4 regions of the Streptomyces sp. NPDC052107 genome follow, and region 3 is predicted to be linked to each of the others. Evidence: riboswitches for the same ligand, from Rfam matches in the RefSeq annotation. Region 3 holds a riboswitch; each other region holds the start of a gene.

The links. Region 3 has a riboswitch for cyclic di-AMP ahead of AB0M27_RS24300 (M23 family metallopeptidase). Riboswitches for the same ligand answer to the same signal wherever they lie in the genome.
Region 1: another riboswitch for cyclic di-AMP. It lies ahead of AB0M27_RS17405 (NlpC/P60 family protein); the one in region 3 lies ahead of AB0M27_RS24300 (M23 family metallopeptidase).
Region 2: another riboswitch for cyclic di-AMP. It lies ahead of AB0M27_RS19705 (transglycosylase family protein); the one in region 3 lies ahead of AB0M27_RS24300 (M23 family metallopeptidase).
Region 4: another riboswitch for cyclic di-AMP. It lies ahead of AB0M27_RS13040 (C40 family peptidase); the one in region 3 lies ahead of AB0M27_RS24300 (M23 family metallopeptidase).

Annotation. Positions count from the first base shown of each region.
Region 1 is NZ_JBFAWG010000013.1:120,640-128,167, reverse strand. Features, by position in the region: gene AB0M27_RS17420 (NlpC/P60 family protein) at 1-107, opposite strand, end outside; gene AB0M27_RS17415 (hypothetical protein) at 536-889, shown strand; gene AB0M27_RS17410 (tellurite resistance/C4-dicarboxylate transporter family protein) at 893-1,858, opposite strand; gene AB0M27_RS17405 (NlpC/P60 family protein) at 2,301-3,497, opposite strand; cyclic di-AMP (ydaO/yuaA leader) riboswitch at 3,505-3,673, opposite strand; gene pcrA (DNA helicase PcrA) at 3,935-6,427, shown strand; gene AB0M27_RS17395 (M23 family metallopeptidase) at 6,479-7,528, opposite strand, start outside.
Region 2 is NZ_JBFAWG010000016.1:36,845-44,372, reverse strand. Features, by position in the region: gene eno (phosphopyruvate hydratase) at 1-519, opposite strand, end outside; gene AB0M27_RS19705 (transglycosylase family protein) at 868-1,554, opposite strand; cyclic di-AMP (ydaO/yuaA leader) riboswitch at 1,559-1,732, opposite strand; gene AB0M27_RS19700 (transglycosylase family protein) at 1,915-2,958, opposite strand; gene AB0M27_RS19695 (DUF899 family protein) at 3,247-3,930, shown strand; gene AB0M27_RS19690 (cytochrome P450) at 3,924-5,234, opposite strand; gene AB0M27_RS19685 (nucleoside triphosphate pyrophosphohydrolase) at 5,231-6,364, opposite strand; gene AB0M27_RS19680 (SurA N-terminal domain-containing protein) at 6,514-7,167, opposite strand; gene AB0M27_RS19675 (serine/threonine-protein kinase) at 7,402-7,528, opposite strand, start outside.
Region 3 is NZ_JBFAWG010000023.1:23,315-30,842, forward strand. Features, by position in the region: gene AB0M27_RS24295 (GntR family transcriptional regulator) at 1-441, opposite strand, end outside; gene AB0M27_RS24300 (M23 family metallopeptidase) at 641-1,387, opposite strand; cyclic di-AMP (ydaO/yuaA leader) riboswitch at 1,400-1,563, opposite strand; gene AB0M27_RS24305 (pitrilysin family protein) at 1,813-3,201, opposite strand; gene AB0M27_RS24310 (pitrilysin family protein) at 3,198-4,601, opposite strand; gene AB0M27_RS24315 (DNA topoisomerase IV subunit A) at 4,983-7,442, shown strand; gene AB0M27_RS24320 (GTP-binding protein) at 7,439-7,528, opposite strand, start outside.
Region 4 is NZ_JBFAWG010000009.1:164,726-172,253, forward strand. Features, by position in the region: gene AB0M27_RS13010 (adenosylmethionine--8-amino-7-oxononanoate transaminase) at 1-638, opposite strand, end outside; gene bioB (biotin synthase BioB) at 631-1,827, opposite strand; gene AB0M27_RS13020 (8-amino-7-oxononanoate synthase) at 1,975-3,102, shown strand; gene AB0M27_RS13025 (DUF397 domain-containing protein) at 3,165-3,386, opposite strand; gene AB0M27_RS13030 (helix-turn-helix transcriptional regulator) at 3,396-4,256, opposite strand; gene AB0M27_RS13035 (ATP-binding protein) at 4,471-4,929, shown strand; gene AB0M27_RS13040 (C40 family peptidase) at 5,676-6,149, opposite strand; cyclic di-AMP (ydaO/yuaA leader) riboswitch at 6,153-6,374, opposite strand; gene AB0M27_RS13045 (hypothetical protein) at 6,725-7,030, opposite strand; gene AB0M27_RS13050 (ATP-dependent Clp protease proteolytic subunit) at 7,038-7,528, opposite strand, start outside.

The sequences.
Region 1 (7,528 bases), on a different contig from region 3:
CCGTCGAACCCCGTCGCGGTGGCCGCGCCCGCCAGGGCGAGCGTGGCGGCCGTCCGGGCCGTATGGCCGCCCATCGAGCGTTGCCGGGCCTTGCGGTGCACTGCCACCTGGACCGTCACGTCCTTCCGTAGGACTCGCACGACCGAGACGTCCGTGTGTCCGGCGGCGGCCCGCACAGGGGAAGCGGGCCACCGCCGGACCCTTCTCGGCGGTGGTGGCCGACGGCCGCCCCTGGCCCGGGCGGCGGTGGGGAGCCGGTCACCTGGGGGAGGACGCTAGGCCCGACTGTGACGAGTGGGTAACGCAGTGTACGGAACTGCCCCCGACCGACGGGATGTGACCGCAAGTGACCGCATGGCCATTCTGGAGGCGTCGTCTTCACAGAGCGTGGTGACCGAAGCGCGGAAAGCGGGACGGACGGGAGGCGTGGGGTGCTATGGGGCGCATATATGCAAGATCACCTGTGTGATCGCCGACCGCTGTGACCGGGGCCGGTGGCAGGAGGCCCCTGGGCCCCTGGTTAGGCTCCGGGCCCATGGACGTACTCATCCATCTCTTCGTCGGCCTGCACATCATCGGCATCGCCGCGCTGCTCGGCGGTTTCCTCACCCAGATGAAGGCGATGGGCCAGGGCACGGCCCGGTTCGTGCCCGCGATGCTGCATGGCGCGCTGACCATGCTGGTCACCGGCGTGGCCCTGGTCGGCCTCAACCAGGCCGACGACCACCACGTCAACACCATCAAGATCGGCGTCAAGCTGGCGCTGCTGATCGTGATCCTCGGGCTGGTCTATGTGAAGCGCGACGAGGAGAAGGTCGACAAGGGCGTGTTCGGGCTGGTCGGGTTGCTGACCACGGCGAACATCCTCATCGCCGTCCTGTGGACCTGACGGTCATCCGCCCCTGCCGTCGGCGCGGGCCGCGAGCAGCGCACCGGCGGCGACCGCGAGCCACACCGCCACCGCCGCCCACAGCAGCACCCGTCCCGGCCAGTCGAGCCACGGCACGCTGAAGACGGTCGCGACGGACAGCGTCGCCACCGCCGTCATCCCCATCGGGAACACCGTCGCCCACCGCAGCACGTGGTAACCGGGCCGGGGCCGCGCCGCCTCGGCGGCCAGCAGTACGACGTAGCAGCCCAGATCCAGCACGAGCAGCGCGACCGTCACGGTGCGCAGCACGCCGCGGTCGTCGTCGTTCCACAGGTACATGCCCGAGTCCCCGGCGATGAGCAGGTTCGCCCCGGCCAGCGCCGAGATCGCGAGCGCCCCGCCCGCGATCCAGTGGTCGCCCGGCCCCTCCAGCACCTGCCGAGCGTCGAAGTGGACCAGCGCCAGGCCGTAGAGCACCAGGCCCAGCCAGAACAGCACCAGCGCGGTGTGCGCGAGCCAAGCCGCGCGCTCGGCCTCGGCCAGCGTGGCGGCCAGTACGGCGATCCCCTCCGTGGCCACACAACACAGGAACACCGCCCCTGGCATGCGCGGCCCCCAGCGCCGTACGACCATGAACAGCAGCACCGGCCAGAGCAGCGCCGCGAGCGCCAGCAGCGCCTCGGCCAGGGTCTGCAGGCCCAGCGCCGAGATCCGGGTGCCGAGCACCGTGGTCGCGGCGACGGAGGTCAGCGCGCCGGGGCTCTCCGCCTCGGTCGCCCAGCGCTGCCGCTCGCCGACCAGTCGCAGCGCGAACTCCGCGGCCAGCGCGGCCCAGGCGACGCACGCCAGCGCCAGCACCACCCGGGAGACCGCCTCGTCGCCGGTCATGTGCAGCCCCACCGACAGGATGCCGGTCGCCATCACGGCGGCCCCGGCCGCGGGGGACCGCCCCGCCCACCACGCGCGCAGATCTGAGATGCCGGGCATGGGCCCGATGCTAGGGAGCCGGGGCGTCGCTGCCCGGAAGGGCACGCGCGCGTGAAGACCGAAAACGCCGGTACGCGTGCGTGAGGCCGGAAGAGCGGGCAGCCCGCGCGTGGACACAGGAAAGCCGACACGTGCGCGTGGGCGGATGAAGGGCCGCACGCGGGCGGGGACGGAGAAGACCCCGGCACGCGCACGTGGACGAAGAAGAGGCCGCACGCGCGCGTGGGCGCGAGAAACGCCGGTACGCGCACGTGGATGGCCACGTGATTCGCCGACGCGCGCCTGGAGGCCAAGGCACCGTCACGGGCGCGTGGCAGCCCGAAACGTCGGCACGCGCGTGGCAGCCCAAGACATGGGCACGCGCCCACGCGGCCGTCCGATTCGCCGGTACGCCCGCGTGGAGCGTCGAAGGGCTGAGGCGCGCCCGTGCCCGGGGCGGGCCTCAGCCCGGGCGGACCACGCTGTGGATGATCGACTCTCCGCCGTAGTAGATGGACTCCTCGCGGACGTACGCGCCCGGCTTCGGGGCGTGGATCATCATGCCGTTGCCTATGTACATGCCGACGTGGCTGATGTCGTCGTAGAAGAAGATCAGGTCGCCCGGGCGCGCGTCGGCGAGCGAGACCGTGGTGCCCGCATTGACCTGGTCGTACGTGGTGCGCGGAAGTGAGACGCCGCCGGCCTTCCAGGCGGCCTGGGTGAGGCCCGAGCAGTCGTAGGAGTCCGGCCCGGTCGCGCCCCACACGTACGGCTTGCCGATCTGTGCGCGGGCGAAGGCGATCGCCTTCTCGGCCTTCGTGTCGTACGAGCTGGATGTGGTGGTGGACCCGGTCGAGCCGGAGCCCGTCGAACCGGATCCGGACCCGGACCCCGTGGACGAGGAGGACGAGGAGGACGAGTCGGCCTGCTGTTGAGCTGCCTGCTGCTGGGCCGCCTGCTGCTTCGCCAGCTCGGCCGCCTTGCGCGCCGCCTCCTGCTGCTTCTCCCGCTCGATGGCGGCCAGCCGGGCTTTCTCCTGGGCGTTCAGCCGCGACAGCAGCTCACGGGCCGAGGCCAGTTTCTTCTGGACGGTGGACTTGGCGGTCTGCAGGTCGTGCTGTGAGACGTTCAGCGTCTGCAGGCTCTCCGCGGCCTCCCGCCGCTTCTTCATGGTCGCGGCCTGCTCGCCGATGTAGTCGTCGACCGCGGTCTTCTCCCGCGAGGTCAGCCGGTTCATCAGCTGGGTCTGGTCGAAGTAGTCCTGCGGGTCGTTCGCCAGCAGGAAGGTGGCCGTGTCGGGAGCGGCGGCGCCGGTGCGGTACTGGGCCGCGGCGAACGAGCCCAGCTCCTCGCGGGCCTTGTTGAGGCGTTCGGTGCGCTGGGCGAGGTCGTCGCGGAGGGCGTCGACGCGGCCCCTCTGCTTACCGGTCCGCTCCTTGGCCGCGTTGTACTTCTGGGTCGCCGACTCCGCCTGGCGGTACAGATCGTCGACCTTCTTCTCGACCTCCTCCAGGCTCGGCTTGGCGTGATCGGTACTGGGGGCGGCCTCTGCGGTCTGCGAGAGCACGGCCATGGAGGTGAGGGCGGCGGTGGCGAGGGCGGGGGTGCGAAGACCCGTTCCGATGGTCCCGCCGGGGCGCGGCTTGCGGTGCGACGCCAAGGGAGGCGACTCCTTCCAATGGGCCGCCTACCGGGTTAGCTGTCGGGTTCGGGCGGTGGTTCGGAAGGGTTGCCCTACGGCGGCGTCCCGGGTGGGAGCCGGCCGATTCACCCCAAGGTCGGTGGGTCCCCGGCTCCGGGCGCCCTGCGGCGCGCCGGACTCGGCGGAGGCCGCGCGGCCCGGCGAGGTTCGCCGGTAGGGGTCGTACGGCCCGGACGCACGCTAGCCAACTCGTGTGACTCCTGTGAAGGTTGGTGCGTGATATGTCCGATACATTTTCGTGACCTGAGCCAGGTTTCGCTCCTGTGTCATCGGACGGTTCCCCTGTGTGAGCAGGATGCGGGCCGCTCGGCGGTCAAGATCAACTGTGTTCCGGACCGGCCATGTTCCGGGGACGGCGACCGGTTGTCGGTGGGGCGCCCTAGACTCGTAGAGCGATGAGCAGCCTCTTTGACGACAGCTTCCTGGCGGACCTCCAGGCCCCTCGCGGGCGTGAGGAGGAGCCCCCGCCGCCGCCCGAGGACGATCACGCTCCGGAGCCGCTTCCGGACGATCTGTTCGGCGGGAAGTTCGACGTGCCGCCGGACCGGGACGCGTACTACCGCGACGGCGCCCCGCGTCCCGCCCTCGACGCGGCGGCCCTGCTGGCGGGGCTGAACGACAACCAGCGCGCCGCGGTCGTGCACGCCGGCTCCCCATTGCTCATCGTCGCCGGCGCCGGCTCCGGCAAGACCCGTGTGCTCACCCACCGCATCGCCCACCTGCTCGCCGAGCGGCACGTGCACCCGGGCCAGATCCTCGCGATCACCTTCACCAACAAGGCCGCGGGCGAGATGAAGGAGCGCGTCGAGCAGCTCGTCGGCCCGCGCGCGAACGCGATGTGGGTGATGACCTTCCACAGCGCGTGCGTGCGCATCCTGCGCCGGGAGAGCAAGAAGCTCGGATTCACGTCGTCGTTCTCGATCTACGACGCCGCCGACAGCAAGCGCCTGATGGCCCTGGTCTGCCGCGACCTGGACCTCGACCCAAAGCGCTTCCCGCCGAAGTCGTTCAGCGCGAAGATCAGCAACCTGAAGAACGAGCTGATCGACGAGGAGGACTTCGCCGCCCAAGCCACCGACGGCTTCGAGAAGACCCTCGCCCAGGCCTACGCGCTCTATCAGTCGCGGCTGCGCGAGGCCAACGCGCTCGACTTCGACGACCTGATCATGACGACGGTCAACCTGCTGCGCGCCTTCCCGGACGTCGCCGAGCACTACCGCCGTCGCTTCCGGCACGTTCTGGTCGATGAATACCAGGACACCAACCACGCCCAGTACGCGCTCGTACGGGAACTCGTGGGCACGGGAGAGCGCTCCGCCGAGGACGGCGACACCCCGCCCGGCGAGCATGACCTCCCGCCCGCCGAACTGTGCGTCGTGGGTGACGCGGACCAGTCCATCTACGCCTTCCGGGGCGCGACGATCCGCAACATCCTCCAGTTCGAGGAGGACTACCCGAACGCGACGACGATCCTCCTGGAGCAGAACTACCGCTCCACGCAGACCATCCTGTCCGCCGCCAACGCGGTCATCGAGCGCAACGAGTCCCGCCGCCCGAAGAACCTGTGGACCAACGCCGGCCAGGGTGCGCGGATCACCGGCTATGTTGCGGACACCGAGCACGACGAGGCGCAGTTCGTCTCCGACGAGATAGACCGCCTGGTCGACGCGGGCGAGGCCAAGGCGGGCGACGTCGCCGTCTTCTACCGCACCAACGCCCAGTCCCGTGTCTTCGAAGAGGTCTTCATCCGCGTCGGCCTGCCCTACAAGGTCGTCGGCGGAGTCCGCTTCTACGAGCGCAAGGAGGTCCGGGACGTCCTGGCCTACCTGCGCGTCCTCGCCAACCCCGAGGACTCGGTGCCGCTGCGCCGCATCCTCAACGTGCCCAAGCGGGGCATCGGCGAGCGCGCCGAGGCGATGATCGACGCCCTCGCCCAGCGCGAGAAGATCAGCTTCCCGCAGGCACTCAAGCGCGTGGACGAGGCGTACGGCATGGCCGCGCGCTCCACCAACGCCATCAAGCGGTTCAACACGCTGATGGAGGACCTGCGCACCATCGTCGAGTCCGGCGCGGGCCCGGCGACCGTCCTGGAGGCCGTGCTGGAACGCACCGGCTATCTGGCCGAGTTGCAGGCCTCCACCGACCCGCAGGACGAGACCCGCATCGAGAACCTCCAGGAACTCGCGGCCGTGGCCCTGGAGTTCGAGCAGGGCCGCGGGGAGGGCGAGTCGGTGGCGCTGTCCGACTTCCTGGAGCAGGTCGCCCTGGTCGCCGACTCCGACCAGATCCCCGACGAGGACGAGGAAGGCTCCGGCGTCATCACCCTGATGACCCTGCACACCGCCAAGGGCCTGGAGTTCCCGGTCGTCTTCCTGACCGGCATGGAGGACGGCGTCTTCCCGCACATGCGCGCCCTCGGCCAGACCAAGGAGCTGGAGGAGGAGCGGCGCCTGGCGTACGTCGGCATCACGCGCGCGCGGGAGCGGCTCTACCTCACGCGGTCGGCGATGCGCAGCGCCTGGGGCCAGCCGTCGTACAACCCGCCCTCCCGCTTCCTGGAGGAGATCCCGGCCACCCATGTGGACTGGAAGCGGACGGGAGCGACGGCGCCGGCGTCCTCCGGACCCGTCTCCGGGATCGCGGCCTCGCTGTCCTCGACCCGCTCGCGTTCCTCGGCGTCGGGCGCGTCCGGGTTCGCCACGCGGCGCACCACGGAGAAGCCGGTGGTCGCCCTGGCCGTCGGGGACCGGGTCACCCATGACCAGTTCGGGCTCGGCACGGTCGTCGCCGTGAAGGGCGCGGGCGCGAACGCGGAGGCGACGATCGACTTCGGCGACGCCAAGCCGAAGCGGCTGCTGCTGCGGTACGCGCCCGTGGAGAAGCTGTAAGCCGAAGGGGCCCTCGCCGCACGGCGAGGGCCCCTTCGGAGTGTCGGATTCCTACGTCGGGTCGAGCCCGTGGCTCCGCAGCCACGGCAGCGGGTCTATGGCCGCCCCGCCCGCGGGCCGTACCTCGAAGTGCAGATGCGGACCGGTGGAGTTGCCGGAGTTGCCGGAGTAGGCGATCGGCTGGCCGGCCTTGACGTATGTCCCGGCGGGCACGCGGTAGCTGGACAGATGGCAGTACCAGGTCTGCGTGCCGTCCTTCGCCGTCACGATCATCATGTTGCCGTAGGCGCTGTTCCACTTGGTGGAGACGACGCCGTCGGTCGCGGCCATCACCGTGGTGCCGTACGACACCGGGAAGTCGATGCCCGTGTGCACGGACATCCAGTTCACCCCGGCCTGGCCGAAGTAGGCGCTGAGCCCCCTCTGCGTGACCGGCAGCACGAACTTGGGGCGCAGCCGCTCCTTGAGCGCGGCCGCCGCGGCCGCCTTCTTCTTCTCCAGCTCCTGCTGGTTCTTGAGGTCGATCCGTTCCTGCGTGCGGCTCGCCCGGTCGGCGAAGTCGTGGGCGCCTGCGGACAGGGTGTTGAGCTGGGTGTCCAGCTTGCTGTTGGCGACCGAGGCCTTGACCGTGTGCGTGTCCGAGGCGGAGGCGGTGGTGTCCTGGCCGTGGTCGGTCAGTGCGCCGACCGAGGCGGCGGCGATCCCGGCGACGCCCATCACACAGACCGAGGGCACGGCGACTGTAAGCAGCGCGGAGCGCTTGGCGGTCGTACGACGGCGGGAGCGCGCGGCGCTGCGCGATCCGGCACGGGGCGCCGGCGCGACTTCTTCCTGGTCGTCCAGCAACTCGGCGGCGGGCTGTTCACCGGTCGTGACCGACTCGTCGTCCCCGGCGCCCTGTTCGTCGAAGGCCGTGTCCGCGTACAGCGAGTCGTCCGCGTACAGCGCGTCGTTCTCGTACGGCGCGCTGTCCTCATACGGCGCGTTTTCCTCGTACGGCGCATCGTCGGTGTACGGCGCATTGTCCGCATACGGCGCATCGTCGGTGTACGGCGCATTGTCCGCGTACGGCGCATTGTCCGCGTACGGGGTGTCGTCCTC
Region 2 (7,528 bases), on a different contig from region 3:
GCCGATCGGGGCGATCATGAACTCCTGGATGTCCACGTTGGAGTCCGCGTGCGAGCCGCCGTTCAGGATGTTCATCATCGGCACCGGCAGCAGGTGCGCGTTGGGGCCGCCCAGGTAGCGGAAGAGGGGGAGGTCGGACGCCTCGGAGGCGGCGTGGGCGACGGCGAGGGAGACGCCGAGGATGGCGTTGGCGCCGAGGGAGCCCTTGTTGTCGGTGGCGTCCAGGTCGAACATGGCCTGGTCGATCAGGCGCTGCTCGGTGGCGTCGTAGCCGACCAGCTCCGGGCCGATCTGTTCGATGACGGCGAGGACGGCCTTCTCGACACCCTTGCCCTGGTAGCGGTTCGGGTCGCCGTCGCGGAGCTCGATGGCCTCGAAGGCGCCGGTGGAGGCGCCGGACGGGACGGCGGCACGACCCGTGCTGCCGTCGTCGAGGCCGACCTCGACCTCGACCGTGGGGTTGCCTCGGGAGTCCAGGATTTCCCGGGCTACGACGACGTCGATGGACGGCACGAGCATCTCCTTCTTGGATGTGACGCTGGAAGTGCGGGGCTTTGTGCCTTACGGCTGTGCCTTGCGACTAGAGCCTAACCGTCCCCGGGGCGTCGGCCACCGACCGACCGTCCCGTGGACAGGGAGAGACACGCAGACGGTACCCATTGTTCATCCACGGAACAAAGAGGCCTGCCGGTGAGGCCCTGCTGAAGAGTGGGGAAACAGCGCGCGGAAACGAAAGACCCCGCCCCGGCGCGTACGGGGGAACACGCGCCGGGGCGGGGAGTCCATGGGGACGGGGTGGCCCTCACGAGGCCCTCAGTGTGCGGGCCGGGGACGTGAGGGCACTGTGAGCCCGTTCGGAGCCAGGTGTCACTTCAGGTGCAGCTGCTGGCCCGGGTAGATGAGGTCGGCGTCCTGGACGATGTCCTTGTTCAGCTTGAACAGCTTCTGCCAGCCGCCCGCCACGTGGTGCTTCTCGGCGATGGCGCTGAGGGTGTCGCCCTTGACGACCTTGTACTCGCCGTCGCCCTTCTCGACCTTCTTGCCGGCCGGGGTGGTGACGGTCTTGCTCGCCGACGGGGCCGTGCGCGTGGTGGAGCGGGAGGCGGCCTGGTCGGTGGAGCGGGTGGTAGTGCTCTTGGTCGTGGTGCTCTTGGTGGCCGCCGGGGCGGAGCCGTTGTACGGCGTGCTCGACAGGCCCGTGCCACAGACCGGCCAGGCACCCTTGCCCTGGCCCGCGAGGACCTTCTCGGCGATGGCGATCTGCTGCGCCTTGGTGGCGAGGTCGGCACGCGCGGCGTAGGCGGTGCCGCCGTACGCGGCCCAGGTGGAGTTGGTGAACTGCAGGCCACCGTAGAAGCCGTTGCCGGTGTTGATGGACCAGTTGCCGCCCGACTCGCACTGGGCGACCTTGTCCCACTCGGAGGCGGTGGCGGCGGAGGCGTTGCCGGCCGCCATCAGCGGGGCGGCGACGGCGGCGCCGGTGACACCGGCGAGCGTGATGGCGCGGACGGCCTTGGACGGACGACGGTGCTTGCCCTTGCCGGAGAACAGCATGGATCGATCCCCTCACCGACGCCTGCGAGGTGAGCTGTCGGGTTCGGGCCGGTTGAGTTGCCCGGCCGCGCACTCGGTTGTCCGAGGGCGCGGCTTCACCCCAAGCCGGTCCAGCGTCAACCGCTGGGCCCGGCGCTTACCTTGGGTCCCCCGCTCCTGCCTACGGCGCTTGACGCGACGACTGTTCCCGGGCATCCACTGGCAGGATTCGGCGTTGCGGTTGCCGGGGCTCGTGGTGACGAGCGGTCCTGACCGTAGACATGCGATCGTCGGATTTTCAAAGACGATCAGGGCTTCTGAGACTCATCCCACACTTTCACCAAACCGGACATCGGTGGCGAAGTGGGGCGTCAATTCCCGCTAGTCGTCGCCGTTTTCGGCATGGACTTTCAGGGTCTGACCGGCGGCGATGTGGTCCGGGTCGGCACCGATGACCTTCTCGTTGGCGGCGTAGAGCGCATGCCATCCGCCGTCGACGTCAAGGGATTCGGCGATGGAGGCGAGGGAGTCGCCCTCACGGACTGTGTAGGCGTCCGGTCCATGGCCGGCGTGACGGCCGGAAGATGTGGCGTTCTGACCGCTTGTCACGCTTTCGTCCGCGCTCTCGCCACGGTGACGTCCGCCACTGCCGAGCGCACCGGTGTCGACCAGGCTCCAGGAACCGGCACTCTGCTGGTAATTGTCCGGGTTGTCGGCGCTCGGGGTTGCCGTGGGAGAGCTGTCGCCTCCCTGTGAACTTCCGCCGTCGAGCGAGCCGGACTTGTCAGTCTTGTCGGACTTCGGGGTGCTGGTCCCGGTGGAGTCTCCGGTGCCGCCCGGGCTCCCGGTGGCGTGCTCGCTCGCGCCCGGGCCCGGTGTGGCGCTCTCGTCCGAGGAGGAGCCGGTGGAGTCCGAGCCGGAAGAGCCGGAGGCGGAGTCCGGGGAGGACGAATCCGGCAGACCGGACGAGTCGGAGTGGCCGGCCGAGCCGGACGCGTCACCCGAACCACCGATGCCGCCGACGCCGGGGTCGACGTCGACCGAACCGGAGTGGGAGGTCAGCCCGGCGGTCAGCGCGCACATGGTCCACGGCTTGGTGCCCTGGTCGGCGAGGATCTTCTCGGCGACGGATATCTGCTGCGAGCGGCTGGCCTGGTCGGCGCTCTCGGCGTACTGCGTGCCGCCGTACTTGTCCCAGTCGTCCTGCGAGATCTGCAGACCGCCGTAGTAGCCGTTGCCGGTGTCCGCACTCCAGGAGCCGCCGCTCTCGCACTCGGCGACCTTGTCCCACGTGGTGCCGTCGGCCGCGTTGGCGCTCGCGGCGCCGAGCAGCGGGATGGCGATGGCGGAGCCGGTCACGCCGGCCGCGACGAGGAGGGCCGGAGCCTGACGGGGGCGACGGTGACGACCGTTCCCGGAGAGCATGCGGAAGCCTTTCGTGCGACAGCAGGACCGGCGGGCGAAGTAGTGCCTCTCGCCACGCTGATGGGTGAACGTATCGGCAGACGATCACTTGTCACAAGTTCATGCCGCGCAGATCACGTGAAGATCACAGAGTTGAATGTTTGCCGTCTCCTGCAGTGCGGTGACCGATCGCCCCCTCCTGCCCGCTTTGTCACCCGTCGGGAACGGCGATGCCTCACGTCCCGTGCGGGGGGGGCCGCAACCATGGACTCGACATGCCCCGGGGGGCTTCCCGTCCAGGAGGACACGATGGCGCGGCACACCCGGCTGCCCGGTGAGTCCGCGGACTACCTCGCCGCACGCGAGGAACTCCGCGACGCCGAGATCGAACTCATGCGCCACCGCGAGAAGGTCGCGGCCCTGCGCAGGGCGCTCCCGCAGGGCGCCGACGTCGACGACTACGTCTTTCTCGAAGGCCCCGCCGACCTCGACGCGGGCGACACGCCCGTCCGCGAGGTCAGGCTGAGCGAGCTGTTCACCGGCCCCGGCCGGCCGCTGATCGTCTACCAGTTCATGTACGGCAAACGGCAGACCGACCCGTTTCCGATGTGCACCCTGTGGATCGACGGCTTCAACGGCGTCGCCCACCACGTCGGCCGGAACGCCGACCTCGTCGTCCTCGCGGCCGCCGACCCGCCCACCCTGCGCCGGCACGCCCGAGCCCGCGGCTGGTCCCGGCTGCGCCTGCTGAGCGCCGGGGACAGCACCTTCAAGTACGACCTGGGCAGCGAGGACGAGGATGGTGTCCAGGACTCCACCGTCTCCGTCTTCACCCGGGACGCGGACGGCACGGTCCGCCACTTCTACTCCGCCCACCCACGCATGTCCGAGGACATCGACCAGCGCGGCATCGACCTCCTCAACCCGGTCTGGCACCTCCTCGACCTGACGCCGGGCGGCCGTGGCGACTGGTTCGCGGGCCTGGACTACTGATCGCCGGTGCCCGCCCGGACCGGCGCGAACTCCACGGGCAGGGTGCGCAGGCCCCGCATGATGAGCCCGCCGCGCCACCGCAGGTCGGCCGGATCGACGGCGAGCCGCAGGTCGGGCAGGCGGGTGAGCAGGGTGGCGAGCGCGGTCTGGCCCTCCAGCCGGGCGAGCGGCGCGCCGAGGCAGTAGTGGACGCCATGGCCGTATCCGAGGTGCTGGTTATCGCGGCGGGCGAGGTCCAGCACGTCCGGGTCGGCGAACCGCTCCGGATCCCGGTCCGCCGCAGCGAGCACGACGAGCACCGGATCCCCCGGCGCGATGTCCTGCCCGCCGATGGTGAGCGGCTCGGTGGCGAACCGCCAGGTCGCCACTTCCACCGGGCCGTCGTAGCGCAGGAGTTCCTCCACTCCGGTCTCCAGCAGGTCTCTTTCCCGCCGGGCCAGGGAGTCCTGGAGACGCTCGCGCTGCTCGGGGTGGGTGAGCAGGGCGTAGGTGCCGTTGCCGATCAGGTTCACGGTGGTCTCGAAGCCGGCGAACAGCAGGATGAAGGCCATCGCCGCGGCCTCGTTCACGGTGAGGTGCTCGCCGTGGTCGGAGGCGCGGATGAGACCGGAGATGAGGTCCTCGCCGGGCGCGGGCTCGGCGGGCAGCGCCTCGCGCTTCTTGTGGATCAGCTCGGCGAGGTATCCGCGCATCTTCTTCACCGACCGTGCGACCCCGCCCCGCGGCCCTCCGCCGTGCCGGATCATCATGCCCGCCCAGTCCCGGAAGTCGTCCTGGTCCTCGCGCGGGACGCCGAGCAGGTCGCAGATGGCGTAGATGGGCAGCGGGAAGGCGAACTCGTGGATGAGGTCGGCGGAGCCTTGCGCCGCGAACCGGTCGATGAGGTGGTCGGTCAGCTCCTGCACCCGGGGCGCGAACTCGGCGACCCGGCGCGGGGTGAACGCCTTGCTGACCAGCCGCCGCAGCCGGGTGTGGTCCGGCGGGTCGATGTTCAGCAGATGGGTCATCAGCTCGGCCTTGCGCTCGCCGGGGATGCCGGTCTTGCCCTTGGCGTGCGCGGGCTCGTCGTGATGCGCCGGGTTCTTGCTCAGCCGCTGGTCGGCGAGGGCCTGCTTGGCATCGGCGTACCGGGTGACCAGCCAGGCCTCGACACCGCTGGGCAACCGCGTCCGGTGCACCGGCGCATGCTCACGCAGCCAGGCGTAGGCGGGGTAGGGGTCGGTGGCGAACTCCCAGGTGAACAGGGTGGGAGCGGAGTCCGGGGCCGGGTCGGGGGCGGTCTGGGGGTGGGGCTGGTCGGTCACTCTTCGACCGTATCCGGATCCGCGTGGACCTCCGCGTCCCGGTGGCCGCCGGGAGCCGTGGGTATCGCCTCGGGGGCGTCTCCCTCCGCCAGGTCCCGGTGGGCCTCCGCGTCCTGGTGGCCGCCGGGGGCCGCTATCGCCTCGGGGGCTGTTCCTTCCGCCTCCCGGATGGCGTCCCGGTACGCGCGCGCCGCCGCGCGCAGGGCCGCCTCCGGATCCACACCCTCCGTCTCGGCGCGGGCCGCCAGGGCCAGCAGCTGGTAGCCGATGCCCTCTCCCTCGGGGAGCGGCACGTCGAGGCCCGCCGTGCGCGCGCGGGAGGCGAGCTTGGCGGCGAGGGCCAGGCCGGGCTGGCCGAGCGGGACGCCCTCCGTGACCGAGGCGCGGTGCTTCTCCTCGGCCTTGGTGCGCAGCCAGTGCGCCTTGACGTCCTCCGGCGTCTCGGCCTTCTCGTCGCCGAAGACATGCGGGTGCCGGTGGACGAGCTTGGCGACGATGCCGCCGGCCACATCGTCGACGGAGAACGGCGCCTCCGGGTGCTCCTCGGCGATCCGGGAGTGGAAGACGACCTGGAGCAGGACGTCGCCCAGCTCCTCGCGCAGCTCCTCGCGGTCGCCGGCCTCGATCGCCTCGACCAGTTCGTACGCCTCCTCGATGCCGTACTTGGCGAGGCCCTCGTGGGTCTGCCGGGACGACCAGGGGCATTCGGCGCGGATGCGGTCCATGACCTGCACGAGGTCCAGCAGACGGGCGCCGGGCAGGTCGTAGGAGGCCGGGAGCAGTTCCAGCTCGGGCATGGTGACGCGGCCGGAGCCGGCCAGCCGGGCCAGGCCGTCGGTGAGCGCGGGCTCCCCCTCACCGGTGGCCACGACCACCACCGTCCGCCCGCCGGCGCAGGCGTCGATGAGCTCCTGCGCGGTGGGGGACGCCTCCGCCACCGCTATGCCGGCCTCGCGCAGATACGGCAGCTGCGGATGCGCTCCGTCCGCGCACAGCACGGCGTCGGCGGCGCGCAGGGCCTGCCAGGCGGGCCAGGACAGCAGGCCGGGCGCGACGCGGTGGCTGGTGGTGAGCAGGACGATGCGGCCGGGGTCGGCGGCGGGGGTGAGGTCGGAGCTGGATGCGTTCACGATCCGAACGTAACCCACGGCGGCGAGGAGCGGATTTGGTTATCCACAGGGCGGGGACGATCGTGTGATCGTAGGGCCGGAACCCGCTCGGTTGCCCGAGCCCGGCCGGTTCCCTGCCGTACCGTTCCGGCGCCCGGCCCGGCCCCTCGCTACGCCGTCACCGGCTGCCCGCCCGACGCCGTCGTGACCTCCCGTACCCACGGCGTCTTGGCGTCCACGCGGCTGCTCTTCTGCACGTCCCAGGTGCCGTAGCGCGGGTTGAGGTCGATGTGGAGTTCCTGGGACGCCTTGGACAGTGCCTTCCAGAAGGCGGGCTGGCTGGTGTCGGTGCCGAGCCGGTCGGCCAGCTTCTGCGCCTCCAGCTGGAGCCGGAGGTTGTCGTCGAGGCGGGCCGGGGCGATGCCGTACTTCTGCAGCCAGGCGATCTGCAGCCCCTTGAGGCCGCCGGCCTGCTGCTCCAGCCCGGCGCGCATCTGCTGGACCTCCTCGCGGCTGACCGCGATGCCCGCGTCCTGCGCGGCGCGGTGCAGCACCCGGTCGAGGACCATGTTGTGCAGGGTGTCCCGGGTGAGGCTGCTGGTGGAAGCCAGGACCTGCTGGTACTGGGTCTCGTCCGGCACCGCGGCCCGCTGTGCCCTGCGGACCTCGTCGACCCGGCTCTCCAGCTGTGCGACGGTGATCCGCTGTCCTCCCACGACGGCTGCGGCGCCCGGGTGGGCGTTGTTTCCGCAGGCGGTCAGCAGGGGTGCCACGGCGGCGATCGCGGCGGTGAGGACGAGCGCGGTGCGACGGCGGCGGTGCAAGGAAACCTCCAAGGGGAGATTGTGCGACGGTGCACAAAGTCTTGCGGTGATCGATGTTAGGCAGTGGGGAGGCCTGGGCCAACCCATTCGACCAACGATTCGCGCGCGCTTCGGGCACCGTCGCGCCGCCGCTATGGGCTCAGCAGAAGTGAGTCCCGCCCCTGGTGCGTGTCCGATGCCGATGCCGATGCCGTGCCACGGGAGTTCACAGGACCCTCCCGGGCAACGGCATGGTCAACCGCGCACCTGCCCCAGCCATTGCAGGGTGCGCCGGATCTCCATGGCCATCGGATAGCCGGGGCCGTGCAGACGTTCCACGTCCATCAGCAGCCGGGCGAGGGTGTCGTGGGCGGACGGCCGG
Region 3 (7,528 bases):
GAGCATCGCGGTCAGCGAGGGGCTGCCGCAGGCCTGGGCGAGCGTCTCGTGGAACCAGCCGCCCAGCGAGCGCAGATCCTCGCTGTGTCCCCGCCTGGCCCGCTCCTGGCCCAGCCTGACCAGGCCGCGCAGCACTTTCAGATGGGCCTCGGTGCGCCGCTGGGCAGCCCGGGCGGCCCCGAGCGGCTCCAGCAGCAGGCGCATGTCCAGCAGGTCGGCGGCCTCCTGCTCGGTCGGCTCGGCCACACACGCGCCCGCGTGCCGGCGGGTCACCACGAAGCCCTCGGCCTCCAGGGTGCGCAGGGCCTCGCGGACGGGGACGCGCGAGACGCCGTAGCGGCGGGCGAGGACTTCCTCGGTCAGTCGGCCGCCGCGCTCGTAGACACCCGCGACGATGTCATCCCGGATGGCCGTGCACACCGAGTGCGCCGGAATACGCATGACCGACCTCCGCCTTAATCCCCGTGAAACGTCGACGATGGACGCGTGTTCCGTGACTCTATTCCAATGAGCCGGAATTTCCGACGGCGGACCGGAATCCATGGATATTTTTTGGTCAGCGGATCGGGTCGCGCCCGCGAAAAAACGACGAAAGCCCGGCTCGGTGAGCCGGGGCTTCGCATGCCGCGCGAGGGGGGCGTCAGACGTTCACGCCGTGCTTGCGGAGGTAGGCGACGGGGTCGACGTCCGAGCCGTAGTCGGGGGTCGTGCGGGCCTCGAAGTGCAGGTGCGGGCCGGTGGTGTTGCCGGTCGCGCCGGACAGGCCGATCTGCCGGCCCGGGGTGACCTGCTGGCCCACCGAGACGCCGATCGACGACAGGTGGCCGTACTGGGTGTACATGCCGTCGGCCATCTTGATCACGATCTGGTTGCCGTACGCGCCGCCCCAGCCGGTGGAGACGACGGTGCCGGAGCCGACCGCGTGGACGGGGGTGCCGCTCGCCGCGTGGAAGTCGATGCCGGTGTGCGAGCCGGAGGACCACAGGGAACTGCTCGCCCGGTAGCCGGTGGAGACGTAGGAGTTCGCGATCGGGGCGACGAAGGTGTTCATCAGGCGCTTGCGCTCGGCCTCCCGGGCGGCGCGGGCCCTGGCCTCGCGCTCCTGCTTCGCCTTCTCGGCGGCGGCCTCCTCGGCCGCCTTCTGCTCGGCGGCCTGCTGCTGCGCGGCGGCCTGCGCGTCGATGTGCTCGGCCACGTCGTCGCTCAGGGTGAGGACCGGCGTGAGGCCGGTCTGCTCCACGGTGTTCTCGGCGGCGAGCGCCGGGGAGGCGGCGAGGGTGCCGATGACACCGGTGGTGGTGAGGGCCGCGATGCCCGCCGCCTGAGCGGTGGTGCGCTTGACCCGGCCGGGCTTGCGGTGCTTCCCGGTGGCGCACATGAACGCCATGGAGTGGCTGGTCCTTTCCTTCCCTCTCGCCTACCGGGTTAGCTGACGGGTTCGGAGCAGGAAGGTCTCCTACGGGCCCCCTCGCGGCTCGCGCGGGCGCCCGATTCACCCCAGGGACTGCGTGGGTCCCCGGCTCCCCTGGCTCGCGCCGTACGGGGACTCGGCGATGGCTGTCCGGTGCCGCGGGTGCGGCGCACTGCCTACCGACGAACAGCCTGGGCGACGCTACGTAAGCCCGCTTTCGAACCCCAAACCGATCCGGGCTTTTGTAGCGCATCCCACAGGGCAGACAGGCAACCTCCGCCTCAAATCGGGCATCTGGGGAAGGGTCTGGAACAGCGGAGGCCCTGACGGTCCGTAGACCGTCAGGGCCCCACGCGCGTGTGCGGCCTCTCGGGCGTACCCGGCCGCTGCGACGGCTCGCCCTACTCGGCCGACACCACGGTCACTTCACCGATGCCGAGCGCCTCCACCGGCGCCTTGATCTGGGCGGCGTCACCGACGAGGACGGTCACCAGGCGGTCCACCGGGAAGGCGTTCACGACGGCCGCCGTGGCCTCCACCGTGCCCGTCGCGGCCAGCTGCTGATACAGCGTCGCCTGGAAGTCGTCGGGCAGGTACTGCTCGACCTGGTCGGCCAGCGTGCTCGCGACGGCCGCCGCGGTCTCGTACTTCAGCGGCGCCACCCCGACGAGGTTCTGCACGGCCACGTCCCGCTCGGCGTCGGTCAGGCCGTCCGCCGCGAGGGCGCGCAGCACCTTCCACAGGTCCTCAAGCGCCGGGCCGGTGTTGGGGGTGTCCACGGAACCGCTGATGGCGAGCATCGACGTGCCCGTGCCGTCCGGCGCGGACCTGAGGACCTGGCCGAAGGCGCGCACACCGTAGGTGTAGCCCTTCTCCTCGCGCAGGACGCGGTCCAGGCGGGAGGTGAGGGTGCCGCCCAGGCAGTAGGTGCCGAGCACCTGGGCGGGCCACACACGGTCGTGCCGGTCGGGGCCGACGCGGCCGATGAGCAGCTGCGTCTGCACGGCGCCGGGCCGGTCCACGATAACCACGCGCCCGGTGTCGTCGGCGGTCACCGGCGGCACGGGCCGCGGCTCGCCCGGGGTGCCGGTCCAGGCGCCCAGGGTGTCGCCGAGCAGCGCGTCCAGGTCGACGCCGGTGAGGTCGCCGACCACGACCGCCGTGGCCGTGGCGGGGCGTACGTGCCGGCCGTAGAAGGCGCGTACGGCGGCGGCGTCGATCTTCTCGACGGTCTCCTCGGTGCCCTGGCGGGGGCGTGACATGCGCGAGACCACCGGGAACAGCTCCTTGGAGAGCTCCTTGGCGGCCCGGCGGGAGGGGTTGGCCAGCTCGTGCGGGATCTCGTCCAGGCGGTTGCGGACCAGCCGCTCCACCTCGCTGTCGGCGAAGGCGGGCGCGCGCAGCGCGTCGGCGAGCAGGCCGAGGCCCTTGGCCAGGCGGGAGGCCGGGACCTCCAGGCTGAGCCGGACGCCGGGGTGGTCGGCGTGCGAGTCCAGCGTGGCGCCCGCGCGCTCCAGCTCGGCGGCGAACTCCTCGGCGGAGTGCTTGTCGGTGCCCTCGGAGAAGGCCCGCGCCATGATCGTGGCGACGCCGTCCAGGCCCGACGGCTCGGCGTCCAGGGGCGCGTCCAGCAGCACCTCGACGGCGACGACCTGCTGGCCGGGGCGGTGGCAGCGCAGCACGGTCAGGCCGTTGTCGAGCGCGGTGCGCTCGGGCGCCGGGAACGCCCACGGCCTGGCCTCGCCGGGCTGCGGCTGGGGGTGGAAGTCCATGGTGGCGAGCTGGGTCACTTGGCCGTCTCCTCGTTCTCGTTCTCGTCGGCGCCCGCCTCTACGGTGGCCTCCTGCTCCGGGTCCTCGGGGACGTCGGCGTCCGGGGCCTTCTCCGGGGACTTCGGCTCGTAGACCAGGACCGCGCGGTTGTCGGGACGCAGGCGGGCCCCGGCGACCTCCTGGACCTCCTCCGCGGTCACCTCCAGGACGCGCTTGACGGCGGTGAGGGCGAGCTGCGGGTCGCCGAACAGGACGGCGTAGCGGCACAGTTCGTCGGCGCGGCCGGCGACCGTGCCCAGCCGGTCCAGCCACTCGCGCTCCAGCTGGGCCTGGGCCCGCTCCATCTCCTCGGGGGTGGGGCCCTCCTCGGCGAACCGGGCCAGCTCCTCGTCGATGGCGGTCTCGATGACCGGCACCTCGACGTCACCGGAGGTCTTCACGTCCAGCCAGCCCATGGAGGGCGCGCCGGCCAGGCGCAGCAGGCCGAAGCCGGCGGCGACGGCCGTACGGTCGCGGCGCACCAGCCGGTTGTACAGGCGGGAGGACTCGCCGCCGCCGAGGATGGTCAGGGCGAGGTCGGCGGCGTCGCACGCGCGCGTGCCGTCGTGCGGCAGCCGGTAGGCGGCCATCAGGGCGCGCGCCGGGACCTCCTCGACGACCACTTCGCGCTTCTGCTCGCCGATGACGTCCGGCAGGGAGCCCTCGCGGGGGGCGGGCTTGCCGTCGTGGGACGCGATCGACCCGAAGTACTTCTCGATCCAGGAGAGGGTCTGCTTGGGGTCGATGTCGCCGACCACGGAGAGCACCGCGTTGTTCGGCGCGTAGTAGGTGCGGAAGAACCGGCGGGCGTCCTCCAGGGTGGCCGCGTCCAGGTCCGCCATCGAGCCGATCGGCGTGTGGTGGTAGGGGTGGCCCTCCGGGTACGACAGGGAGGTCAGCTTCTCGAAGGCGGTGCCGTAGGGCACGTTGTCGTAACGCTGGCGGCGCTCGTTCTTGACGACGTCCCGCTGGTTCTCCATGGACTCGTCGTCCAGGGCGGCCAGCAGCGAGCCCATGCGGTCGGCCTCCAGCCAGAGGGCGAGCTCCAGCTGGTGGGCGGGCATGGTCTCGAAGTAGTTGGTGCGCTCGAAGCTGGTGGTGCCGTTGAGCGAGCCGCCGGCCCCCTGCACGAGCTCGAAGTGGCCGTTGCCCTTGACCTGCGCCGAGCCCTGGAACATCAGGTGCTCGAAAAGGTGAGCCAGGCCGGTACGCCCCTTGACTTCGTGGCGGGAGCCGACGTCGTACCAGAGGCAGACCGCCGCCACCGGGGTCAGGTGGTCCTCGGAGAGCACCACGCGCAGACCGTTGGCCAGGCGGTGCTCGGTCGCTGTCAGGCCCCCGGAGCCTGCCTCGGCTGTGGTCGTGTGACCCATGGGCATGTACATCCCTTCGCGAGCGGAGGCGGTTGTGGAAACCGCGGTTTTCCTGCCGTTCCTGCCACTGTATGCAAACCGTGCGGGGCCTCGGCGAAGTTCCGGCGGGACGTACGCCCACAGCGGATCCCGTAACCTGCCTCGAACCCGCCCGGGGGTGCCGGGAAGGCCGCCGGGACCGGGTCGTGGCACAGGTTGTCAGTGCCTCGGTCCACAATGGTCGGCGTCAGATCCGTCCCACGCTTCAGCAAGAGTGAGCCGGAGGGGCGCGTGGGTGTCGAGAGGGCGAGCGCGCGGAGGCCCGAAGGGTTGAGCACAGTCGCCCTCTCGACACCGACATAAGGCGCCCCGCAGGCGAGCGACCAGATCAGAAGGAGCCAGGCAGCGATGGCCCGCCGCAGCACGAAGACCCCGCCGCCCGACGATTCGTTCGAGGAGAGAATCCTCGACATCGACGTCGTGGACGAGATGCGTGGCTCCTACCTCGAGTACGCGTACTCGGTCATCTACTCGCGCGCCCTGCCGGACGCCCGTGACGGCCTCAAGCCGGTGCACCGCCGGATCGTGTACCAGATGAACGAGATGGGCCTGCGCCCCGACCGCGCCTATGTGAAGTGCGCGCGTGTCGTCGGCGAGGTCATGGGCAAGCTGCACCCGCACGGCGACGCGTCGATCTACGACGCCCTGGTGCGCATGGCCCAGCCGTTCTCCATGCGCGTGCCGCTGGTCGACGGCCACGGCAACTTCGGCTCGCTGGGCAACGACGACCCGCCGGCCGCCATGCGGTACACCGAGTGCCGGCAGGCCGAGGCGACGAGCCTGATGACCGAGTCGATCGACGAGGACACGGTCGACTTCGCGCCGAACTACGACGGCCAGGAGCGGGAGCCGGTGGCGCTGCCGGCCGCCTTCCCGAACCTGCTGGTCAACGGCTCCTCGGGCATCGCGGTCGGCATGGCGACGAACATGCCGCCGCACAACCTCGGCGAGGTGATCGCGGCCGCCCGCCACCTGATCCGGCATCCGAACGCGGACCTGGACGCGCTGATGAGGCACGTCCCGGGCCCGGACCTGCCCACCGGCGGACGGATCGTCGGCCTGGACGGCATCCGGGACGCGTACGCGACGGGCCGCGGCACCTTCAAGATCCGTGCCACGGTGTCGGTGGAGGCGGTGACGGCCCGCCGCCAGGGCCTGGTCGTCACCGAACTGCCCTTCACGGTCGGCCCCGAGAAGGTCATCGCGAAGATCAAGGACCTGGTCAACAGCAAGAAGGTCCAGGGCATCGCCGACGTCAAGGACCTCACCGACCGTGAGCACGGCCTGCGCCTGGTCATCGAGATCAAGAACGGCTTCGTGCCGGAGGCGATCCTGGAGCAGCTGTACAAGCTGACCCCGATGGAGGAGTCCTTCGGCATCAACAACGTCGCCCTGGTCGACGGCCAGCCGCTCACGCTGGGCCTGAAGGAGTTGCTGGAGGTCTATCTCGACCACCGCTTCGACGTGGTCCGGCGCCGCAGCGAGTTCCGCCGCACCAAGCGCCGCGACCGGCTGCACCTGGTCGAGGGCCTGCTCACCGCGCTGGTCGACATCGACGAGGTCATCCGGCTGATCCGGTCCAGCGAGAACTCCGCGCAGGCCAAGGAGCGCCTGATGCGGCGCTTCTCGCTGAGCGAGGTCCAGACGCAGTACATCCTCGACACTCCGCTGCGCCGGCTCACCAAGTACGACCGCATCGAGCTGGAGGCGGAGAAGGACAAGCTCACCGCGGAGATCGCGGAGCTGACCCGGATCCTGGAGTCCGACGCGGAGCTGCGCAAGCTGGTCTCGGCCGAACTGGCCGCCGTGGCCAAGAAGTTCGGCACCGACCGGCGTACGGTCCTGCTGGAGTCCGCGGGCGCCCCCGCGGCCACGGTGCCGCTGCAGGTCGCCGACGACCCGTGCCGGGTGCTGCTGTCCTCGACGGGTCTGCTGGCCCGTACGGCGACCGCCGAGCCGTTCCCGGAGCAGGAGGACGCCAAGCGCGTCAAGCACGATGTGATCGTCTCCGCGGTCCCGGCTACCGCGCGCGGCGAGATCGGCGCGGTGACCTCGGCGGGCCGGCTGCTGCGGATCAACGTCGTCGACCTGCCCCAGCTGCCGACGACGGCGGCCGCGCCGAACCTCTCCGGAGGCGCGCCGCTGGCGGAGTTCGTCTCCCTGGAGGACGACGAGACGGTGGTCTGCCTGACCACGCTGGACGAGTCGTCCCCGGGCCTGGCGCTCGGCACCGAGCAGGGTGTCGTCAAGCGCGTGGTGCCCGACTACCCGTCCAACAAGGACGAGTTGGAGGTCATCACGCTGAGGGAGGGCGACCGGATCGTCGGCGCGGTGGAACTGCGCACCGGCGAGGAGGACCTGGTCTTCATCACGGACGACGCCCAGCTGCTGCGCTTCCAGGCGTCCATCGTGCGCCCGCAGGGCCGCCCCGCCGGCGGTATGGCGGGCATCAAGCTCTCCGAGGGCGCGAAGGTCATCTCCTTCACGGCGGTCGACCCGGCGGCCGACGCGGTGGTGTTCACGGTCGCGGGCTCGCGCGGCACGCTGGACGACTCCGTGCAGACGACCGCCAAGCTGACCCCGTTCGACCAGTACCCGCGCAAGGGCCGGGCCACCGGCGGTGTGCGCTGCCAGCGGTTCCTGAAGGGCGAGGACTGCCTGTCGCTGGCCTGGGCGGGCGTGGTTCCCGCGCGCGCGGCACAGAAGAACGGCACCCCGGCGGACCTGCCGGAGCTGGACCCGCGCCGGGACGGTTCGGGCACGTCGCTGCCGAAGACGGTGGCGGTGGTCGCGGGACCGGTGCTCTAGGCGGGTGGATCTTCCAGGTCCGCCTCGTCCGGGCCTCGTACGTAGCGCAGGACGCCCCACATGCCGTGTTCCTCGGCGTGTGGGGC
Region 4 (7,528 bases), on a different contig from region 3:
ACCGCGGCCAGCTCGTCCGCGTGACGGGCGATCAGTTCGCGCACATGATCGGCGTACGACTCCTCGTACTCCGTCGGCGGCGCGTCCGCGAACACCTGGCGCGGCAGTGCGCCGGACCACAGCGCGTGCATCCCGCCCTCCGGGTCGCACACCGACATCGGGTTCCAGGTGTCGCCGTGGTAGCCGCCCCGCCAGGTCAGCAGCCGCTGCTTGCCGGGCCGGCCGAGCGAGCGCCAGTACTGCAGGCACATCTTCACCGCGACCTCGACCGACACCGAACCGGAGTCCGCCAGGAAGACGTGCTCCAGGCCTTTTGGCGACATGTCGACAAGGTGCTTCGCAAGCCGTACGGCTGGCTCGTGCGTGAGCCCGCCGAACATCACATGGCTCATCCGCCCGAGCTGCTCGTGCGCCGCCTCGTTGAGGACCGGGTGGTTGTAGCCGTGGATCGCCGACCACCAGGACGACATGCCGTCCACCAGCTCGCCCGAGCCGTCGGCGAGGCGCAGCCGGACCCCGCTCGCCGACTCCACGACGAGTGGTTCGCTACGTCCGGGCATGGGGCCGTACGGGTGCCACACATGCCGTCGGTCCAGCTCCAGCAGCTCGGGCACGGTCAGGCCGGGCAGATCAGGCATTGGGCGCGAGGTCCGTTCCGGCGCCCCGGCGGCGTACGGAGACGAGATCGGTGCGCGCCTCCTGTGCGGCCGGCGCCGCCGTCGTACCGCACGCGTCAGCCGTCGTACCGCACGCGTGCGCGCCCTCGTGCGAGCCGCAGCCCTCGTGCGTGCCGCAGACCGATCCGCAGCCGGCCGCGGCCGCGACCCGGTGCTCCGGCAGCGTCACCTCGCCGGCGCCCTCCACCTCGAACCCGGCGTCCGCGATCATCTCCAGGTCGGCCTTGCCGGCCTGGCCCTCGCTGGTCAGGTAGTCGCCGAGGAAGATGGAGTTGGCCAGGTGCAGCGCGAGCGGCTGCATCGTGCGCAGATGGACCTCGCGGCCGCCCGCGATACGCACCTCCACGTCCGGGCAGACGAACCGGACCATCGCGAGGATCCGCAGACAGCGCTGCGGGGTGAGGTTCCACTCCTTGGCCAGCGGGGTGCCCTCGAACGGGATGAGGAAGTTCACCGGAACCGAGTCCGGGTCCAGTTCGCGCAGCGAGAAGACCACGTCGACCAGGTCCTCGTCGCTCTCGCCCATGCCCGCGATCAGACCGGAGCAGGCGGACAGACCGGCCGCGTGCGCCTTTTGCACCGTGTCCACCCGGTCGGCGTACGTGTGCGTGGTCGTGATGTCCGCGTACGTCCCCTCGGACGTGTTGAGGTTGTGGTTGTAGGCGTCCGCGCCCGCCTCCCGCAGCCGCTCGGCCTGGCCGTCGGAGAGCAGACCGAGACAGGCGCACACCTCGACCTGCTCGTTCTGCTCCTTGATGGTCCTGATGGTCTCCGAGACCCGGTCCACGTCCCGGTCCGTCGGGCCGCGCCCGCTGGCCACCAGGCAGACCCGCTTGGCGCCTCCCGCGAGGCCCGCGGCGGCCGCCTGGGAGGCCTCGTCGGGCTTGAGCCAGGTGTACTTCAGGATGTCGGCCTTGGAGCCGAGCCGCTGGGAACAGTAGGAGCAGTCCTCCGGGCACAGGCCCGACTTGAGGTTCACCAGATAGTTGAGTTTCACCCGTCGCCCGAACCAGTGCCGGCGCACCTTCCCGGCCGCGGCCACCACATCGAGTACGTCGTCGTCGGAGGTGGCCAGAACGGCGAGCGCTTCCTCGCGGGTCGGCAGCTCGCGCCGAAGCCCCTTGTCCACCAGCGTGTTCAGCAGGTCCATGAGGCCTGATCCTGTCCTACGGGACCGCCCGGGGCCAAGGAGAGTTTGCACAACGGAGACGGTTCACCGTGTGGGTATTGCCACACCCTGGGCGGCTGGTCGTGCCGCTAGGGTCTGTCCGCTACCTACAAAAGCCCCGGAGGACCCATGGCGTTCGGCTGGATCGACGAGCAGGCCGAGGCGCGCCGCCGCGCCGGACTCGTACGCACCCTGCGCCCGCGCCCCGCCGACTCAGCCCTGCTGGACCTGGCGAGCAACGACTACCTGGGCCTCGCCCACCACCCCGAGGTCACCGAGGGGGCCGCCCGGGCCGCCCGGACCTGGGGCGGCGGGTCCACCGGTTCCCGGCTCGTCACCGGCACCACCGAGCTGCACACCGAGCTGGAGCGCGAGCTGGCCGCCTTCTGCGGCTTCGAGGCGGCGCTGGTCTTCTCCTCCGGTTACGCCGCCAACCTGGCCGCGGTCACCGCGCTCGGGCCGCACGGCTCGCTGATCGTCTCCGACGCCGGCAACCACGCCTCCCTCATCGACGGCTGCCGGCTCGCCCGGGGAGACAGGCAGGTCGTCGGACACGCCGACCCCGAGGCGGTGCGCAAGGCGCTGGCCACCCATCAGGGTCCGGCGATCGTCGTGTCCGACACCGTGTTCTCGGTGGACGGCGACCGGGCGCCGCTGGCCGGGCTCGCGGAGGCGTGCCGGGAGCACGGCGCGGGGCTGGTCGTGGACGACGCGCACGGGCTCGGGGTGCTGGGCGACGGCGGCCGTGGCGCGCCGTACGCGGCCGGTCTTGCGGGCGCCTCGGACGTGGTGGTCACGGCCACCCTGTCCAAGTCGCTCGGCAGCCAGGGCGGTGTGGTGCTCGGCCCGGCGCGGGTGATCGACCATCTGGTCAACGCGGCCCGGACCTTCATCTTCGACACGGGCCTGGCCCCGGCGGCGGCCGGCGCGGCGCTCGCCGCGCTGCGGCTGCTCGTCCGCGAACCGGAGCGCGCGGCGCGGGCCCGGGCGGTGGCGGCGGACCTGCACGCACGGCTGACCGCCGCGGGTCTGGAAGCGGTGCGTCCGGACGCCGCGGTGGTCTCCGTGCGGGCTCCGTCCCCGGAGCAGGCGGTGCGCTGGGCGGCCGACTGCCGTACCGCGGGGCTGGCCGTGGGCTGTTTCCGTCCTCCTTCCGTGCCCGACGGCATCTCACGGCTGCGGCTGACCGCCCGCGCGGACCTGTCCGGGACCGAGATCGAGCGCGCTGTACGGGTCATCGGCGAAACGCGACCATGAGTCGGCGTGACACGGCAGTGCTTCGCGCGTGGTCGTCGGGGGTCTCCGTGGTGGTCTTCGGGTCAGAGGGCGGTGAGGAAACCGGCCCAGCTCTCGGCGGAGAAGAGCAGCGCGGGTCCGGCCGGGTTCTTGGAGTCGCGCACGGCGAGCAGTCCGGCCCCGGGGCCGGAGCGCGGCCGGGCCGTCTCCACGCAGTTGTTGGCTCCCGTGCTGTAGCTGCTGCGCAGCCAGCGCACGTCGTGCAGGTCGGTACTGGCAGGGACGTTCCGAGGCAGAGCTGACATGGTGCCTCCTTACGCGCCGTCACCTATCCCGGCGATGTAATCCAACGTGTCCTCGGGTGAAAGGGCGTGCATCCGAAGGGTGTCGAAGGCCTCCGCATAGGCCATGAGGTCTTCTTTCCGCTCCAGGTAGAGGCTACTCGTCAGCTGGTCGAGAACAACAACGTCCAGATCAGAAGTGCTCGGAAATGAGAAAATAACGAAAGCTCCGGTGAGGCCGACATGCGCTCCGGCGCCGAACGGCAGTACCTGGAGCCGGACTTGGGGCAGCCGGGCCGCCTCCATCAGCCGCTCCAGCTGCCGGGCCATCACCCCCGGGCCGCCGACCTCGCGCCGCAGCACCGACTCGTCCAGCACCGCGCTCAGCTCCAGCGGCGGGTCGGTGCGGAGCACGTCCTGCCTGGCCAGCCGCACCTCCACCAGCGCGTCCAGGCCTTCCTCGTCCAGGTCCGTCACGGCCGCCCGGGTCACCGCGCGGGCGTACTCGGGCGTCTGCAGCAGCCCGGGCACGACCGTGGTCTCCAGGGTGCGCATCGTGCTCGCCTGGGACTCCAGGCTGATGAAGTCCCGGTAGGTGGGTGGCAGCACCCCGCGGTAAGCGTGCCACCAGCGGTGCCGGTCGCCCGAGTCCTCGGAGCCCGCCAGCATCATCAGCAACTCGCGCAGTTGCCCGTCCCGCACCTCGTAGGCGTCGAGCAGTAACCGGACATCGGCTGGTTTCACGCCGCTGGCACCGGTCTCGACACGGCTGACCTTCGACTGGTGCCAGCCGACCAGCCGGGCTGCCTCACCGCTCGTGAGCCCAGCACCGGTACGCAGCGTGCGCAGTTCGGCGCCCAGTTTGCGGCGGCGCACTGCCGGCCCGTTCTGCATGGGCTCCTCCTTACTCCTTCCGGGCCGCCCAAATACGGCCTCGCGTCGTAGAGTTCACCGCTTCGGGCGACAGATATATGCATATCTAGGGGGATCGCTCCCCGTGACCGGCCCCGTGATGGCAGGCTGACGAGCAAGCACCAGTCCGGGACCGTACTCGAACCATCCGGCTCCGTGTCGGACCGCGGTCCCGCGGGAAAGGGACGACGTCGCCATGGCAGACCATCTGGAAGCATCCGTCACTCTGCCGAGCGATCCCGCCTCGGTCTCCGCAGCCCGCACGTACGTCGTGGGCACGCTCGCGGAGTGGGGCCTGCCGTCGGACACCGACGTGGCCGACACCGTGCGGCTCATCGTCTCCGAACTCGCCACGAACGCCGTACAGCACACCTTCGGTCAATCACCCACCTTCACGGTTGACATCGCCCTGGACCGCGACGAACACCTCCGCATCGGCGTCACGGACAGTCATCCACGTTTTCCGAAGAGACTGCCCGCCGCCGTCCAGCAGGACAACGGTCGCGGCATGGTCATCATCCGCTGGCTCACCGCGGAGTGCGGCGGCAGACTCCGCGTCCGCCCCACCCGTGAGGGCGGCAAGACGGTCTCCATCGAACTCCCCTGGATCATCCCGGCCGAGCCGGTCCCGGCAGCGGGCCAGCAGGAGCCGTAGCCCTCCGGGCGGGGGCGGTTCGGTGGGGCGAGTTCTCTCCGGGGCACTACTCGCCGGGTCCGCGGACGACCGGTCGGGGACGTCGGGTGCGGGGGATGAGCGCTCGCCGGCGACACGCGCGCGGACGAGGGGGCGGTGGCGATGGGCCGGGGAGATCGGGCACGGGGATGAGTGTCGGGGGACGTCGGCGCGCGGTGACGGGGGCTCGGCGACGTCGGTGCGGCGCGAGTGGCCGGTGAGTGAGGGGCCGAGGCCGGCGGGCCGGGAGGTGGCGGCCGTATGAGGTTCTTCGGTGCGAGGCCAGGATGTCTGGCTGGGATGGGTGGGGCTCGGGCTTCCGCGATCGCCCGGTCCGGACGAAGCGGTATCGGGCCGCAGCGGCCCTACGTGCGGCGTGTCGAGACTCGGACCAAGAGACCGGGCTGCCGGGCCACCGCGCAGCAGGCATCGGAGCGGCTCGTCCGCGCCCGGCGCGGCCTGGTACGGCCGAGATGACGTAAGGGAGCGTTCCGGCCGTCGAGGGCCGCACCGGTCCGACGCCGCCGAGGTGCTCCACGGCGGACAGGGGCGTTGCTGCGCCCTGGGCCGACCCCCGGGCCGCCCGTGGGCTTCAGGCGGGCACCGGGGTGGCGCCGACTGTAATGGGAGCGGCCCAGCTGCTGGAGCCGCTCCCGCCCTGACAGGGGGTCAGCCGACCTGCCGTAGCAGACCGGATCGGCCAGCCGACCCCGCCGTAGCAGACCGGATCAGTTGACCCGGCCGTACCAGACGCTCTTCGTCCAGATCTTCTGGAGCCGCACCACGTCCCCGGTCCTCGGCGCGTGCCAGATCTTCCCGTGTCCGGCGTAGATGCCGACGTGGTAGACGTAGGAGCCGTAGTGGAAGAACACCAGGTCACCGGCCCGGCGACGGCCGACGGAGATGTGGTGCGTCTTGTTGTACTGCTGGGCGGCGGTACGCGGCAGGGTCTTGCCCGCCCTCTTGAACGAATAGAGCGTCAGCCCCGAGCAGTCGAACCTGCGCGGCCCGGTGGCCCCGTACTGGTACGGGGCCCCACTCTCGGAGGCCGCGACCTTCAGTGCTTTTGCCGCGAGCGTCGCGGCCGAGGCATCGGGGGCGAGACCGGGGACCACGATCGAGCCGCCGACGGCGGCGAGGGTGAGGGCCGAGGCCGTACCGGCCCGGGCCATGAGTGACGGGACACGATTGAGCGCAGTCATGCGCAACCCTTCGTCAGCCGCCTGTGAAGGATGACCTGTCGGATTCGGGCTGGCGAAGTTGCCCGGCCGCGTTGCCGCGGCTTCACCCCAAGGGCTGCGCGGAACCTCGGGCCGTCTGCGACGAGCAGACGAACATCCGTTCCGGCGACCCGTCTTGCCTGGGTCCTCCACTCCTGCCGATCCACTCCTGTCGACCGGTCATCCGGGCGGCGGCAGGACTCGGCGTCCGCCCGGACCGCCCCGCCGCGGTGGCGGGGGCTTGTCGTCGGACGGGATCTTCGCTCACACCGGTCCGAAAATCCCAACGCATCCGGGGATTTGTGGCGTTACTCACCACTCGCCCGTTCGGGTGGAGTGCGTGATGTTCGAGACATCGTCAGGTTCCGTGCGTAGCCCCGGACCTGGGATGACGCGCCTTTCCGCGAACGACGCACCGGTCTGGAGCGCAAGTCGCGAGGCCCGGAGAACGCTCCGGATATACACCGGACAGCGGTACGTCATTCGGGCCATTTCAAGTCCCGCCCGAGTAGCGCCGGTCGACGAGTGGATCCCGTACGGCTGGTCCGGCGTCCGGATCAGCCGACGCCGTCGGGCGGGAGCGCGACGCGCGCGGTACGGCGTTCACCGTCCAGGACCCGCAAGGCCCGTGCCAGCGTGTACCCGTGAAGCTCCGTCTCGCCCCGCTGGTGCATCAACGCGAGGGCGTCCCGCAGCTCTGCGGCCTTGCGCACCAGGGCCTGGGCGGCGCGCAGCCCGCGATAGGTGTCCCCGCCCTGCGCGGGGTTGATGCGGCCCAGCAGGTCGGCGGCCTCCAGGTAACGGTCGATCAGGTCGCCCTCGGCATGCGTCAGTGCGGGCAGCGGCGGCAGATCGGGCAGCATCGGCGGCTCACCTCGCGTCCGGTGCGCCGGGGGTGACCCGACGGCCGGGCACGACGGCGTCCACCAGGCCGTAGGCCACCGCCCCAGGGGCGTCCAGGACCAGGTCCCGCTCCAGGTCGCGGTGCACCTGTTCGGCCGTGCGCCCGGTGTGCCGTACCAGCATCTCCTCCGTCAGCGCGCGGACCCGGACCAACTCCTCGGCCTGGATGAGCAGGTCGCTGGGCTGGCCCTCCATCGGCTCGGCGAGCTGCGGCTGCGAGAGGACCATGCGCGCGCCGGGCAGGGTGAACCGCTTGCCCGGCGTGCCGGCCGTGAGCAGCAGGGCGGCGTGGGAGGCGGCCTGGCCCAGGCAGTAGGCCGCCACGTCGCAACTGACGTAGCGCATCGTGTCGTAGACCGCCGTCAGCGCGCTGAACGAACCGCCGGGGGAGTTGACGTACAGCGTGATGTCCCGCTCCGGGGCCGCGTGTTCGAGGTACATGAACTGCGCCATCACGT